2 regions of the Thermus aquaticus genome follow, and region 2 is predicted to be linked to the other one. Evidence: riboswitches for the same ligand, from Rfam matches in the RefSeq annotation. Region 2 holds a riboswitch; the other holds the start of a gene.
What was found. Region 2 has a riboswitch for cyclic di-GMP ahead of BVI061214_RS11480 (hypothetical protein). Riboswitches for the same ligand answer to the same signal wherever they lie in the genome.
Positions count from the first base shown of each region.

Region 1: it holds a riboswitch for cyclic di-GMP, as region 2 does, so the genes downstream of both, BVI061214_RS08410 (hypothetical protein) here and BVI061214_RS11480 (hypothetical protein) in region 2, are expected to answer to the same signal.

Region 1 is NZ_LHCI01000106.1:1,364,566-1,370,788, forward strand. It holds gene BVI061214_RS08400 (hypothetical protein) at 1-222, opposite strand, end outside; gene BVI061214_RS08405 (COG1470 family protein) at 207-950, opposite strand; gene BVI061214_RS08410 (hypothetical protein) at 1,026-1,637, opposite strand; cyclic di-GMP riboswitch class II at 1,655-1,741, opposite strand; gene BVI061214_RS08415 (YbgA family protein) at 1,805-2,767, shown strand; gene fni (type 2 isopentenyl-diphosphate Delta-isomerase) at 2,782-3,789, opposite strand; gene crtI (phytoene desaturase family protein) at 3,786-5,354, opposite strand; gene BVI061214_RS08430 (glycosyltransferase family 2 protein) at 5,448-6,223, opposite strand, start outside.
Region 2 is NZ_LHCI01000106.1:1,979,143-1,985,365, forward strand. It holds gene hemG (protoporphyrinogen oxidase) at 1-1,113, shown strand, start outside; gene BVI061214_RS11475 (diguanylate cyclase) at 1,149-3,392, shown strand; cyclic di-GMP riboswitch class II at 3,455-3,539, shown strand; cyclic di-GMP riboswitch class II at 3,607-3,692, shown strand; gene BVI061214_RS11480 (hypothetical protein) at 3,743-4,099, shown strand; gene BVI061214_RS11485 (bifunctional diguanylate cyclase/phosphodiesterase) at 4,141-6,223, shown strand, end outside.

The DNA.
Region 1 (6,223 bases), 610 kb from region 2:
CACCGCCGTGGGGAGGAAGCGCATGGGACCCGTGCCGTCCAGGAGGAGGAGGTAGGAGGCCAGGTTGGCCACGTAGTAGGGCTGTCCCGCCACGGTGGCCTGGGTGAGGGAGCCGGGGGCGGAAAAGTCGTATAGCAGGTCCGTGGCGTCGCAGTTCACGCTCTGGCCCAGGGCCTCGGGAAGGAGGAGGGCGAGGAGGAAAAGGCTCAGGGCACGGCCCATACGCCCTCCGCTGCGTAGCGCCCGTAGGCGCTTTCCAGGATCAGGACCACCCGGTACCGCCCTGGGGGAAGGGGCGCTTCCGGCTCCAGGGCGAGCTCCCGGTATCCCCCGGGGAAGACGGGGAGCTCGGCGATGGGGAGGCGGGCCACCTCCTTCCCCTCCCCGTCAAAGACCCGGGCCTCCCCTGTGACCCTTTGGAGGACGTTCCCGGGGTTTTCCAGCAAAAGGGGAAGGGCCTTCCCCTCGCCCCCTACCTTGGCCCGGAGGGCGGGGCGCTCCGTTCCCCTCAGGGTGAGGTAGACGGCGAGGCCCAGGGAGGGGCTGGCGGTGATCCGGAGGCCTCCCAGGCCCGTGGGCCTGGGCCCTGCGGTGAAGACCACCAGGCAGGCCAGGGTGCCCTCGGCTCCGGGCGGGGCCTTCAGGGTGAGGCGGACTTCGGCGGTCCCCCTTGGGGGCACGGTGAAGGCCGTGGGGGTGGCGGTGAGGTGGGGGCAGAGGTTGCGCTCGGGGCTTTCCGCCACGTCCCCTTGGGGCGTGAGGGCGAAGGGCCTTAGGGCTACGCTGAGGGCTTCCTCCCGGTCCAGGCCGTTCCGCATCCGGACCACTTCTGTGACTTCTCCCCCAGGGGGCAGGACCAGCTCCAGCCGGGCGGGGGAGAGGGCGAGGTCCACCTGGGCCAGGGCCTGGGTCAGGAGGAGGCCCGTGAGGGCGACTAGGGGGCGCTTCATGGTTTCGTTTCCCCTTTTAAGCATACAGGCCGCTTCCGGCCTGGGCAGGAAGCGGCCACGGAAAACTCCTAAGGCCTAGGGCGAGGTGAGGAGGAGGTTGACGGTGATCTGTTGGTTGATGCCCGCGAGAGGAATATCGTCGGTGATGTCCATGGTGAAGAGGTAGTAGAGCTTGTAGACGCTCCTCCCCTGGCCGCCGCTACCGGCGTTGAAGAGGGTGAGAGGGCTTGCGGCCGTGATGGGGGTGGGGGTGGTGGTCCAGGAGGCCCCCTTGCCGCTCACCTTCTCGGCGAAGACCTTGACCCGGCCGTTGCCCAGGGTGAGGGTCCCGCTGATGGAGTCGATCTTCACCGTCCACTGAGCTCGGTTGGTGCGGACGGTCACCGTCCCGTAGTCCCCGAGGTCGTTCTCGGCCGCATCCCTGATGGACGTGGGGGCGAAGTCCTGGGTGCCGCTAGCGGTGTCCAGGAAGGTCAGGTAGGCGGCCCAGGAGGCCTTGGTGTAGGGAGTTCCACCTATGGTAACCGTACCCGATGCGCTGGCATCGCCAAAGTCGAACAGGTAGTCGGTGGCGTCCAGCGTGAGCTGGAGGACGGAGGGGATGTTCACGGTGACCTTGGGGCTAGCGGTCTGCGCCAGGCTCAGGCTTGCCAGAAGGGCCATGAGGGCAACCAGCTTCCTTTTCATCTCTGCACCTCCTAAAGGGCTTTAGGGGCCGGTTGCGCCACTGGCTCCCCCTCGGCCCATGGCGCCCATCTTGGGCTCGAGGGTTCATCGCCTCCCCTCAGAGGACAATATTACAGGGCCGTGTGAAAGCCGTGTGAAAATGCGAGGCCAGCCCTTAGCATAAGGCCATGGAGGCCCCGAACCCCTCCCTGGAGGCCTGGCCCAGGCCCCGCCTGGTGGTGAGCGCCTGCCTGGGCTTCGCCGCCGTGCGCTACTCGGGAGAGCTGATCCCCGACAAGGTTGTGGCCGCCCTGAAGGCGCACGTGGACTTCGTGCCCGTCTGCCCCGAGGTGGAGATCGGCCTCGGGGTGCCCAGGCCCACGGTGCGCCTGGTGCGGGGCGAGGATGGGCCCAGGATGGTCCAGCCCAAGACGGGGGAGGACCTGACGGAAAGGATGCGGGCCTTCAGCCGGGCCTTCCTCTCCGGCCTGGGGGAGGTGGAGGGCTTCATCCTGAAAAACCGCTCCCCCACCTGCGCCCTCAAGGACGCCAAGGTCTACGCCTACGCCGACCAGGGGGGCGCCGTGGGCCACGGGCCCGGCCTCTTCGCCCAGGCGGTGATGGCGGCCTTTCCCCTCCTGCCCAAGGAGGACGAGGGGCGGCTCACCAGCGCCCGCGTCCGGGCCCAATTCTTCACCCGCATCTTCGGCCTGGCCCGGCTTAGGCGACTTGGGGACCTGGGCGAGCTCATGGCCTTCCACGCCCGCTACAAGCTCCTCCTCATGGCCTACAGCCAGAAGGAGACCCGGGCCCTGGGCCGGCTTCTGGGCGAGGCCCGGGGGAAGGCCTTTCGGGAGGTGCTTCGGGCCTACGAGGAGGGCTTCCTCAGGGCCACGGAAAAGCCCTACCGCCTGGGGGCCATGGCCGATGCCCTTCTCCACGCCTTTGGCTACTTTAAGAAGGGCCTAAACGCCCGGGAGAAGGCCCACTTCCTGGACCTTTTGCTGGACTTCCGCGAGGAGCGGGCGCCCCTCGAGGCCCCCCTGGCCCTCCTCCATTCCTGGGCGCTCCGCTTCGGCCAGGAGTACATAGAAGCCCAGGCCCTCCTGATGCCCTACCCCAAGCCCCTCATGGACCTGAAGAGTTCCTGAGCGCCCCGCCGTGGCTAAAGCCCCGGCGAAGCCTCCACCTTTCCCCTGGCCTCCACTGGCCTCCTCGCCCCCACGGCGAAGAGGGCCGTGCGGAGCTCCTCCAGGTAGTCGGCTATCCAGGCCGCGGCGGCCTCAGCGCCCATGAGGGCGGGCCTGAGGAGGGGCCTGGCCACGGCCACCAGGTCCGCCCCCAGGGCCAGGGCCTTGGCGGCGTCCGTCCCCGTGTAGACCCCTCCGGAGGCGATGAGGGGCACCTCGGGGAGGACTTCCCGCACCTCGAGGATGGCCTGAGCCGTGGGAACGCCCATCTCGCAGAGCTCGGGGTGGCGGACCTCCCCGTAGCGCACCCACTCCTCCACCCTGGCCCAGCTGGTCCCTCCGGCCCCGGCCACGTCCACCGCCGCCAAGGGGAGGCCCTTTAGGGCCAAGGCCGCCTCCCGGGAGAGGCCGTGCCCCACCTCCTTGACCAGGACGGGAAAGGGGAGGGGGAGGAGGGCCCTAAGCCTCGCGAGAAGCCCCCTAAAGTCGGTGTCCCCCCGCTGCACCGCCTCCTGGAGGGGGTTCACGTGGAGGGCGAGGGCGTCGGCCTCCAGCATCTCCACCAGCCTGATGAGGTCCTCCCGCCCGTAGCGCCTCAGCTGGGCCAGGCCCAGGTTGGCGACGAGGAGGGCTTTGGGGGCCACCTTGCGCACCTGGAAGCTCCTCAGGGCCTCGGGGCGCTCCAGGACGATTCGGCCCGAGCCCAGCATCATCCCCACCCCCAGGGCCTCGGCGGCTTCGGCCAGGGCCAGGTTGATGCGCTCGCCGTTCTCCTCCCCGCCGGTCATGGCCCCGATCAGGAAGGGGGCCTTCAGGGTCTTACCCAAAAAGGGCGTGGTGAGGTCCACCTCGCTTAAGGCGAGGCCCGAGAGGGCCTGGTAGCGGAGGCGGAAGCGCTCCAGGCCGGTGGTGGTCTTCTGGAAGGCCACCTCCCCGTGGAGGCAGGCCTCGAGGTGCTTCCGCTTCCTCTCCAGCGTGCTCAAGCCCTGGCCTCCAGAAGCTCTTTGGGGGCCCGTTCCAGGCCCAGGTCGTGGGCGATGAGCCGGGCGGTCATCTTGGCCGACATCATCACGCTGGGAAGCCCCGCCCCCGGCTGGTAGCTCTGCCCCACCAGGTAGAGGCCCTTCACGTCCTCGGAGCGGTTGTGGGGCCGGAAGCTGGCCGTCTGCCACAGGACGGGCTCGGGGCCGAAGGCGTTGCCCAGGTGGCTATTCAGGGTCCACTGGAAGTAGTCCGGGGTGACGAAGTGGGTGTAGACCAGCCGGTCCATGAGGCCGGGCAGGTAGCCGGCCTCGTCCAGGTAGCGCAGGGCCTTTTCCAGGTACTCGGGGCCGATCCTTCCCCAGTCCAGGCCGCTTCCGTTGTGGGGCACGGGCACCAGGGTGTAGGCGGCGTGGTGGCCCGGGGGGGCCAGGGAGGGGTCGGTGAGGGTGGGGAGGTGGAGGTAGTGGGCGAAGTCGTCGGGGAGGACCTTCCTTTGGAAGATGTCCCGGAGGAGCTCCTCGTAACGGTGGGAGAGGAGGACGTTGTGGTGCCTGAGCCTTTCCCCCTCGTCCCCCCGGGCCCTGAAGCCGAAGTAGGCCACGAAGAGGCTCATGGAAAGCCGGGTGCGCTTGAGGCGGAGGTCGCTGTGCCAGAAGCGGTCCTCGGGGGCGAGGAGCTCCCCGTAGGTGTGGACGTAGTCGGCGTTGGAGACTACCAGGTCGGCCTCTATCCTCTCTCCGTCCTGGAGGACCACGCCCACGGCCCGCCTGCCCCTGGTGAGGATGCGGCGCACAGGGGCGTTAAAGCGGATCCTCCCGCCGAGCTCCTCCAGCTTCCGCACCAGGCCCCGGACCAGGGCCCCCGTCCCCCCCATGGCGAAGTGGACCCCCCAGTTCCGCTCCACGAAGTGGATCATGGCGTAAAGGGCGGGGACCGAGAGGGGGTTCCCCCCGATTAGGAGGGACTCAAAGGAGAAGACCTGGCGCATCTTGGGGTTTCGGAAGTAGCGGGAGACCAAGGAGAAGAGGGGGCGCACGGCGTCCAGGCGGAGGAGGTCCGGGGCCACCCGCAAGAGGTCCAGGAGGCTTCCGAAGTGGGTGAAGCCCAGCTCCAGAAAGCCCTTCTGGAAGAGGGCCCTGGCGTGGGCCTCAAAGCGGCGGTAGCCCGGGAGGTCCTCCGGGGCCAGGCGCTGGATCTCCGAGAGGAGGTGCTCCCGGTCGTTGTTGTAGTCAAAGTGGGTGCCGTCGGGGAAGTGGATGCGGTAGAAGGGGTCCAGGGGGACGATCTTCACGTACCTTTGCGTGTGCGTTAGCCCCTCCTCCTCGGGGAAGTCGGGGTAGAGCCTGGGGTTTCCTGGGCTGGTGGCGAAGAGGTCCTCCAGGAAGGGGGGGACGGTGATCACCGTGGGGCCCATGTCAAAGGTGAAGCCCTGGGCCTGGTGGACGAAGGCCCGGCCCCCAGGGCCCGGGAGCTTTTCCAGGACCAGGACCTCTAGGCCCATGGCCGCAAGCCGTATGGCGGCGGAAAGCCCGCCCACCCCGCTACCGATCACCACCGCGCGCATGGGAGGAGTCTACCAGGCTCCTTTACCGGGAAAGATGGGCCTGGCCCACCTTTCATACCACCCCATGCTGGCTTGCGCCAGCATGGGGTGGTGTCAAAGGGGCCTACCCTTCCAGGTTTTTCCCGGGAGGAGGGCCCTGAGGTATACGGGCATGAGGAGGAGCGGGGCCAGGGGCGTGAGGAGGGCGGGGAGGAGGGGGCCTTTGAGGACGAGCTGGACGGCCAGGCGCTCCAAGAGGCCCAGAAGCCCCAGGTCAAAGCGGCCGAGGAGCCAGGGCAGGGTGTAGAGGGCCAGGTGGTAGAACGCCGAGCCTAGGAGGACGGCGGGGTTTTTCAGGTGGATGTCCAGGAAGTTCTTGGCGAAGCCCTTAAGGGCCTCGCCGTAGCCCCTGTACATCCGCACCCGGAAAAGCGCCACGCCCAGGTAGAGGCCGTAGCGGCCCGCCCTTCGGGCCAGGGCCACGTCCTCCAGGACCTCTTCCCGCACCGCCCTGTGCCCCCCCATGGCCCAGTAGGCCTCCTTCCGGAAGGCCAGGACCTGGCCGTTGGCCAGGCGCAGGGCCTCCAGGGCGGGGTGGGGCAGGAAGGAGAGGAGCCCGTTCATGACGAAGGCCTCCACCACCCCCTCCTGCCGGGGCAGGGCCGAGACCAGGTCCTTGCCCTCCAGGGCGGAAAGGAGCCCCCCCAAGGCCCCTTCCTCCCAGAGGACATCGGCGTCGGTGAAGACCAGGACCTCCCCTCGGGCCGCTTGGGCCAGCTGCCAAGAGGCCCAGTTCTTCCCCCGCCAGCCCGGGGGGAGGGGCTTCCCGCGGAGGAGGCGGAAGCCGGGATGCCCCCCGGCCACCTCCTGGGCTACCCGGGCCGTCTCGT
Region 2 (6,223 bases):
AAGCCCTCGGCCCTGATCCTGAAAGGGGGGCGGCCCCACCCCCTGCCCGAGGGGCTTTTGCAGGTGGTGCCCGGGGACCTGAGGGGCCTGGCCAGGACCTCCCTCCTCTCCTTTTCGGGAAAGCTCCGCGCCCTCTACGACCTCTTCCTCCCCCGGGGCAACAAGGAGGACGAAAGCCTGAGGGAGTTCGTGGAGCGCCGCCTGGGCCCTGAGGTCTTCGCCGCCCTGGTGGCCCCCCTGGCGGGGGGGATCTACGGGGGCGAGCCCGACGAGCTTTCCATGAAAGCCGCCTTCCCCCAGCTTCTGGAGCTGGAAAGGCGGCACCGGAGCCTGATCCTGGGGGCCATGCGGGAGAGAAAAAGCCGGGGAAGCCGGGAAGGGGGTAGCCTCTTCTTCTCCTTCCGGGAGGGGCTTTCCGCCCTCACCCGAAAGATGGCCGAGGCCCTTTCGGAAAGGGTCTTCACGGGCACCCCGGTCCTTGGGGTGGAGCCCTTGGGAAGCCGCTACCGGGTCCACACGCCAAAGGGAGTCCTGGAGGCCGAGGCCCTCGTCCTGGCCACCCCCGCCCCCCAGGCGGCCAGGCTCCTGAGGCCCTTCCTGCCCGAGGCCACCGCCCTCTTAAAGGGCATCCCCCACATCCCGGCGGCCACGGTGAGCCTGGCCTTCCCGGAGCCCCTTCCCGTGGTGGGGCACGGCCTCCTGATCGCCAAAGGGGAGGGGTTCCGGGTGCGGGGCTTCACCTGGACCCACCAGAAGTGGGAGGGCCGGGCCCTCGAGGGCCATAGCCTGGTCCGGGCCTATCTCTCGGGCGAGGCGGCGGGGCTTTCCGAGGCCGAACTGGCCAAAATCGCCCTGGAGGACCTCCGCCGCTTCCTCGGGAAGGAGGTGCGTCCGAGCCACACCTTCGTCTTCCGCTTCCCCGAGGGGATGCCCGGCTACCGGGTGGGGCACCTGGAGCGGCTTGACCGCCTGGAGATGGCCCTCCTCAAGGCCCCCGGGCTCTTCCTGGCGGGGAACTACCTGGAGGGCGTGGGCCTTCCCGAGGTGGTGCGCTCCGGCAGGAGGGCGGCGGGCCGCGCCCTGGCCCACCTGGCCCTGGCCCCCACCCCCTAGCGCCCGGGAAAGGCTTGGGTCAGCATAGGCCAAACATGGCCCTGTCTTATCCTGCCATAGCCCTGGCCTCCTTCCTGGTGGGGCTTTTGGCGGGCTTTTTGGGCTACAGCGACCCCTACATCCTCCCCTGGTTCATGATCGCCGTGGCCGTGGTGGCCAGCGTCTACGGCCTCTCCTGGGGGCTTCTGGCCGCCCTCTTCTCCACCCTGGTCCTCCTCCTTTTCCCGGGGTTTAACCCGATGGCCCTGGCCCTCCTCCTCCTCTCCGCCCTGCTGGCCCACCAGGTGGGGGAAAGCCTGCGGCGGGCTCACCGCCGCGCTAAAGCCCTCGCCAAAAGCCAGCGCCTGATCGCCGAGGCCCTCGAGGCCCTCCCCCAGGCCCCAAACCGGGAGGCCCTCCTCAAGAGCCTCCCCGAGCGCCTCCTTGCCCTGGGGGAGGGGGGGCACGTGGGGGTCTGGGTGCCCGCCCCCGAAGGGGGGTTTAGCCTTCTCGCCACCCACCCGCCCATGAGCCTGGCCTGGATCCCGGATAGCGGCGTGGTGGGCCGGGCCTTCCGGGAGGGCAAGCCCCTCTACATCCCCGATGTGCGGCGGGAGCCCGGCTACATCCCGGACCCCTCCATCCCCACCCTGGCCGAGCTGGCCCTGCCCCTTTGGGAAAGGGGCGAGGTGGTGGCGGTGCTGAACCTGGAGCGCCCAAAGCCCTTCCTCCCCGAGGAGGTGGAGGGCCTCACCCGCTTCGCCCAGGCGGTGGGCCTCCACCTGGACCGCCTGGCGGACCTGGAGGAGAGGACCCTCCTTTCTGGGCTTTCCGAAAGGCTCCAAAGCGCCGGGACCAAAGAAGAGGCGGCGGGGAGGGCCCTGGCCTTCCTGGTGCCCGCCTTGGGCCTCCAGGCCGGGGCCCTCTGGGAGGCCCGAGGAGCGCGGATGCAGGCCCTCGCCCACCACGGGGTGCGGGAAGCAAGCCTCCTCCGGGTGCTGGAGGAGGGCCTGGCCTTTGGGGTGGGCCTCGCCTGGCGGGTGTACGAGACGGGAAGCCCCCTCTTCACCGCCCGCTACGCCGAGGAAAGCCAGGGGGTTCCCGCCCTCCAGGCCCTGGGCTGGCGCACCTTCGCCGCCCTCCCCCTGCCCTCCCCGGGAAGCCCCAGGAGCCGCCGGGTCCTGGTCCTGGGCGCGCCGGAGGCCCGGCCCTGGCGCAGGGCCGAGGTGGAGAGCCTCCTCCTTTGTAGCCGCACCCTGGCCCTGGCCCTGGAACGCCTGGCCGAGAAGGCGCGGCACCAGGCGGTGAACCGCCTCTTCCAGGAGCTTTTGCAAAAGCCCCTGGAGGCCCTTTACCAGGAGGTCCTGGAGGAAGCCGTCCGGCAGGTGCCGGGGGCGGAGGCGGGGAGCCTCCTCGTGCTGGAGGAGGGGGTCTACCGCTTCCGGGCGGCGGTGGGGTACGACCTGGAAGGGCTTAAGGGGGTAGCCTTCCGGCCGGAGGACCAGCTCCTCTGGTACGGCCTGGGAGAGGAGGAGGCCCAGAGGGGCGAGCCCCGGATCCTCAGCGCCGAGGCCCGCCCCATCGCCGAGATCAGCCACAAGACCGCCCCCCCGGAGGTCATGGACCGCGCGGGCAGGGCCACGGAGATCCAGGCCAACCTCTGCCTCCCCATCCCCTACCAGGGCCAGGTGCTGGCCTACCTGAACCTGGACAACCTCCACGACCCCCGGGCCTTTGGCGAGGACAGCCTCGAGGCCGCCCGCTTCTTCGCCACCCCCCTGGCCGCCCTCCTCCACGAGGCCAGGACCCGGAGGCTTCTGGAGGAGGCCGCCCTCACCGATCCCCTCACGGGCCTTCCCAACCGCCGGGCCTTTGAACGGCTCTTTTTGGAGGAGCTGAAGCGGGCCGAGCGCTACGGTTACCCCCTCTCCCTGGCCGTCTTGGACCTGAAGGGGTTCAAGGCCATCAACGACCGGCTAGGCCACGCCGCCGGGGACCTGGCCCTCGTCCGCGTGGCCCAGGTCCTTTCCAAGGAGCGGCGCAACGGGGACCGGGTCTTCCGCTGGGGCGGGGACGAGTTCGCCGCCCTCTTCCCCCACACGGGCAAGGAGGGGGCCGTAAGGGCCGCCTTCCGCTACGCCCGGGCCATTGAGGGCATCTGCCTGGAAGGCCTCTGCCTGGGGGTCAACATCGGCCTCGCCACCTATCCCGAGGACGGGACGACCACGGACGAGCTCCTATCCGCCGCCGACACCCGCATGTACCAGGCCAAGGCCCAGGGGCTTTCTGTCTTGGCCTAAACGCCCCTTGCCAAAACCCGCCCGCAGGTGTACCCTTGAGCTAGGGACGCTGAAGTCCCCAAAGGCACCTCGGAGGCGACGAAGCCTGTCCTGCAATCTGGGCGCCTGGGACAGGTGGAGCCAGTGGCGCAACCGGCCGAGGGCGGGCAAAGCCAAACCTTTTCCTTGCTTTCCCTCTGTCGGCCAGGCGCCTAGCCTGGCCCTAAGGCTTTTTAGGGCGTTCGGAGGCGAGGAACCGTGATACCCAAGATGGGCGCCAAGGGACACGGGGAGCCAGTGGCGCAACCGGCCGGACGCTATAGCACGGCTATACCGCCGACCCTTGCGCCACCTCCCCCAAGGAGGTGGGCATGCGGACGTGGATCCTAGCCCTCTTGATCCTCGTAGGGGGCGTGGCCCCGGCCCAGAGCGCCGCCAGCGTCGGCGTGGGCATCCGCATCCCCGCCGTGGTGGGGCTCCGCCTGGCGGAGGTGGAAGGGCCTATGGTGTCCGCACTGGAGCTTGGGCCCGGGGTCCACACCCTCAGGCTCGTGGCCAACACCCAGTGGGAGCTTAGGGTGGAGGTGGAGGGCCAGGCCCTTCTGGCCAACCTGTCCCTTCAGGCGGGCACCCACGTCCTCTCGGGCCGGGGCAGGCTGACCCTCACCCTGGAGGTGCCCCCGGGGAGCCGGGTGCGCCTCAAGGTGGCCCTGGCGGGGATTTCTTAGAAACCACACCCCCTTAGGTGTAAACTAGAGGGGATTCGGCCATGGACTGGACCCGAACTCCCTCACGGTCCTCGCCCGTCCTGCCCCTCCTGCGGCAGGGCCTTCAGGGGCTTCCCGAGGCCCTCAGGGCCCTGGCCAAGGCCCTACAGGCCCACCGCGCCTACCTCTTCCGCTTGGAGGAGCGGGACGGGCTTTGGTACGCCTCCCAGCTGGCCGAGTGGGCGGGCCCCCACGTCACGCCCCAGATCCAGAACCCCAGCCTGCAACGCCTGCCCGTGCGGGAAGCGGGCTACGGCCGCTGGCTGGAGGCCTTTCTGCGGGGCGAAGCCATCGGAGGCGCGGTAAGGACCTTCCCCGAGGAGGAAAGGCCCCTTCTGGAGGCCCAGGAGATCCAAAGCCTCCTGGTGGTCCCCATCCGGGTGGAGGGGCGGCTCTGGGGCTTTCTCGGAGTGGACGACTGCGAAAGGGAGCGGGCCTTCACCCTCGAGGAGGAAGCCCTTCTCCGGGAGGTGGCTGAGGCCCTGGCCCGCACCCTGGACCTCTTTGAGGTCCACCGCTTCACGGAACGCCTCTTGGAGCTTTCCCCCTTCTACGTGGCCCGCATGAGCCCAGAAGGCGGACGCCTATGGGCCAACCTCGCCTTTAAAAAGGCCTTCCCCCAGGGGCTTCCCCTGCCCTTGGAGGCGCCCCTGGCCCAGCCGGGGCGGCCGGTGACGGCCACCACCGCTGGGGAGGCCCCCGCCGAGTGGACCCTGGTGGCCGTGCCCGGCCCGGGAGGGGAGGTCCTAGAGGTTCTGGCCTTCGGCCTGGACCTTCGGGAGCGCCTCCTGGCCCAGGAGCGGGAGGCCCGCTGGAGTGCCTTCCGCAAAAACCTCCTCCGGGTTTACGAGACCCTGATGGCCGAGGGGTTTTCCGAGTCCGTCTTCGGCCTCATCCTCGAGGCCGCCCTGGACACGGTGCCCGCCGCCCAGGCGGGGAGCGTGGCCGTCCTCAAGGAGGACGGGTACTACCACTTCGTGGCCGCCAAAGGGTACGACCTGGAGGCCCTGCGCCAGGTCCGGCTCCACCCGGAAGAGCCTCTCTCCCTCACCGGGCACAGGGAGGCCCAGGTCTTCACCCAGAAGGACCTCAAGCGCTTCAACCGGCGGCTGGACCCCAAGCGGAGAAGGGTGATGGAGGAGGCGGGAAGGGTGCGGGAGATCCAGGCCGTTCTGGCGGTGCCCGTCTACCTCTCCGGCGAGCGCAAGGCCTTCTTGTACCTGGACAACCTGGAGAGGGAGGACGCCTTCACCCCCCTGGACCTGGAGCTGGCCCAGGCCTTTGCCAGCCAGCTGGGCCTCCTCCTCCGGAGGATGGAGCTGGAGGGGAGGCTGACCTACCTGGCCTTCCACGACCCCCTGACCGGCCTACCCAACCGCCTCTTCTTCCTGGAGAAGCTGGCCCAGGCCCTAAAAGAGGAGCCCAGGGTGGCCGTCTTGTACCTGGACCTGGACGGGCTGAAGCTGGTCAACGACCTGGAGGGCCACGCCACGGGGGACGAGGTCATCCGGACCGTGGCCGCCCGCCTGCGGGCCGCCGTCAGGCCCCGGGACCTGGTGGCCCGGCAGGGCGGGGACGAGTTCCTCGTTCTCCTTGCGGGGCTCCGCAAGCCGGAGGAGGCCGTCCAGGTGGCGGAGCGGCTTCTAGAGGTGGTGCGCCTGCCCCTGCCCCTGGGCGGGCGGGTCTTTCACCTCACCACCTCCTTGGGCATCGCCCTGGGGGAGCCCGGCCTCACCCCGGGGGAGCTTCTGGCCCGGGCCGACCTGGCCCTTTACCGGGCCAAGGGCGAGGGCAAGGACCGGCTGGCCTTTTACGAGCCCGGGCTCCAGGAGGCCCTGCGCCGGGAGATGGCCCTGGTGGAGGCCCTGCGGGAGGCCCTGGCCGGGGATGAGGGCGAGCTCACCCTCCTCTACCAGCCCATCGTGGACCTGGCCACGGGGGCCCCTGTGGCCCTCGAGGCCCTGATCCGCTGGCCCAAGGCCCCCCCCGGCGAGTTCATCCCCCTGGCGGAGCGGCACCGCCTCATGCCGGAGCTGGGGGCGTGGGTCCTGCGCCGGGCCTGCCGGGAGCAGGCCCGCCACGGCC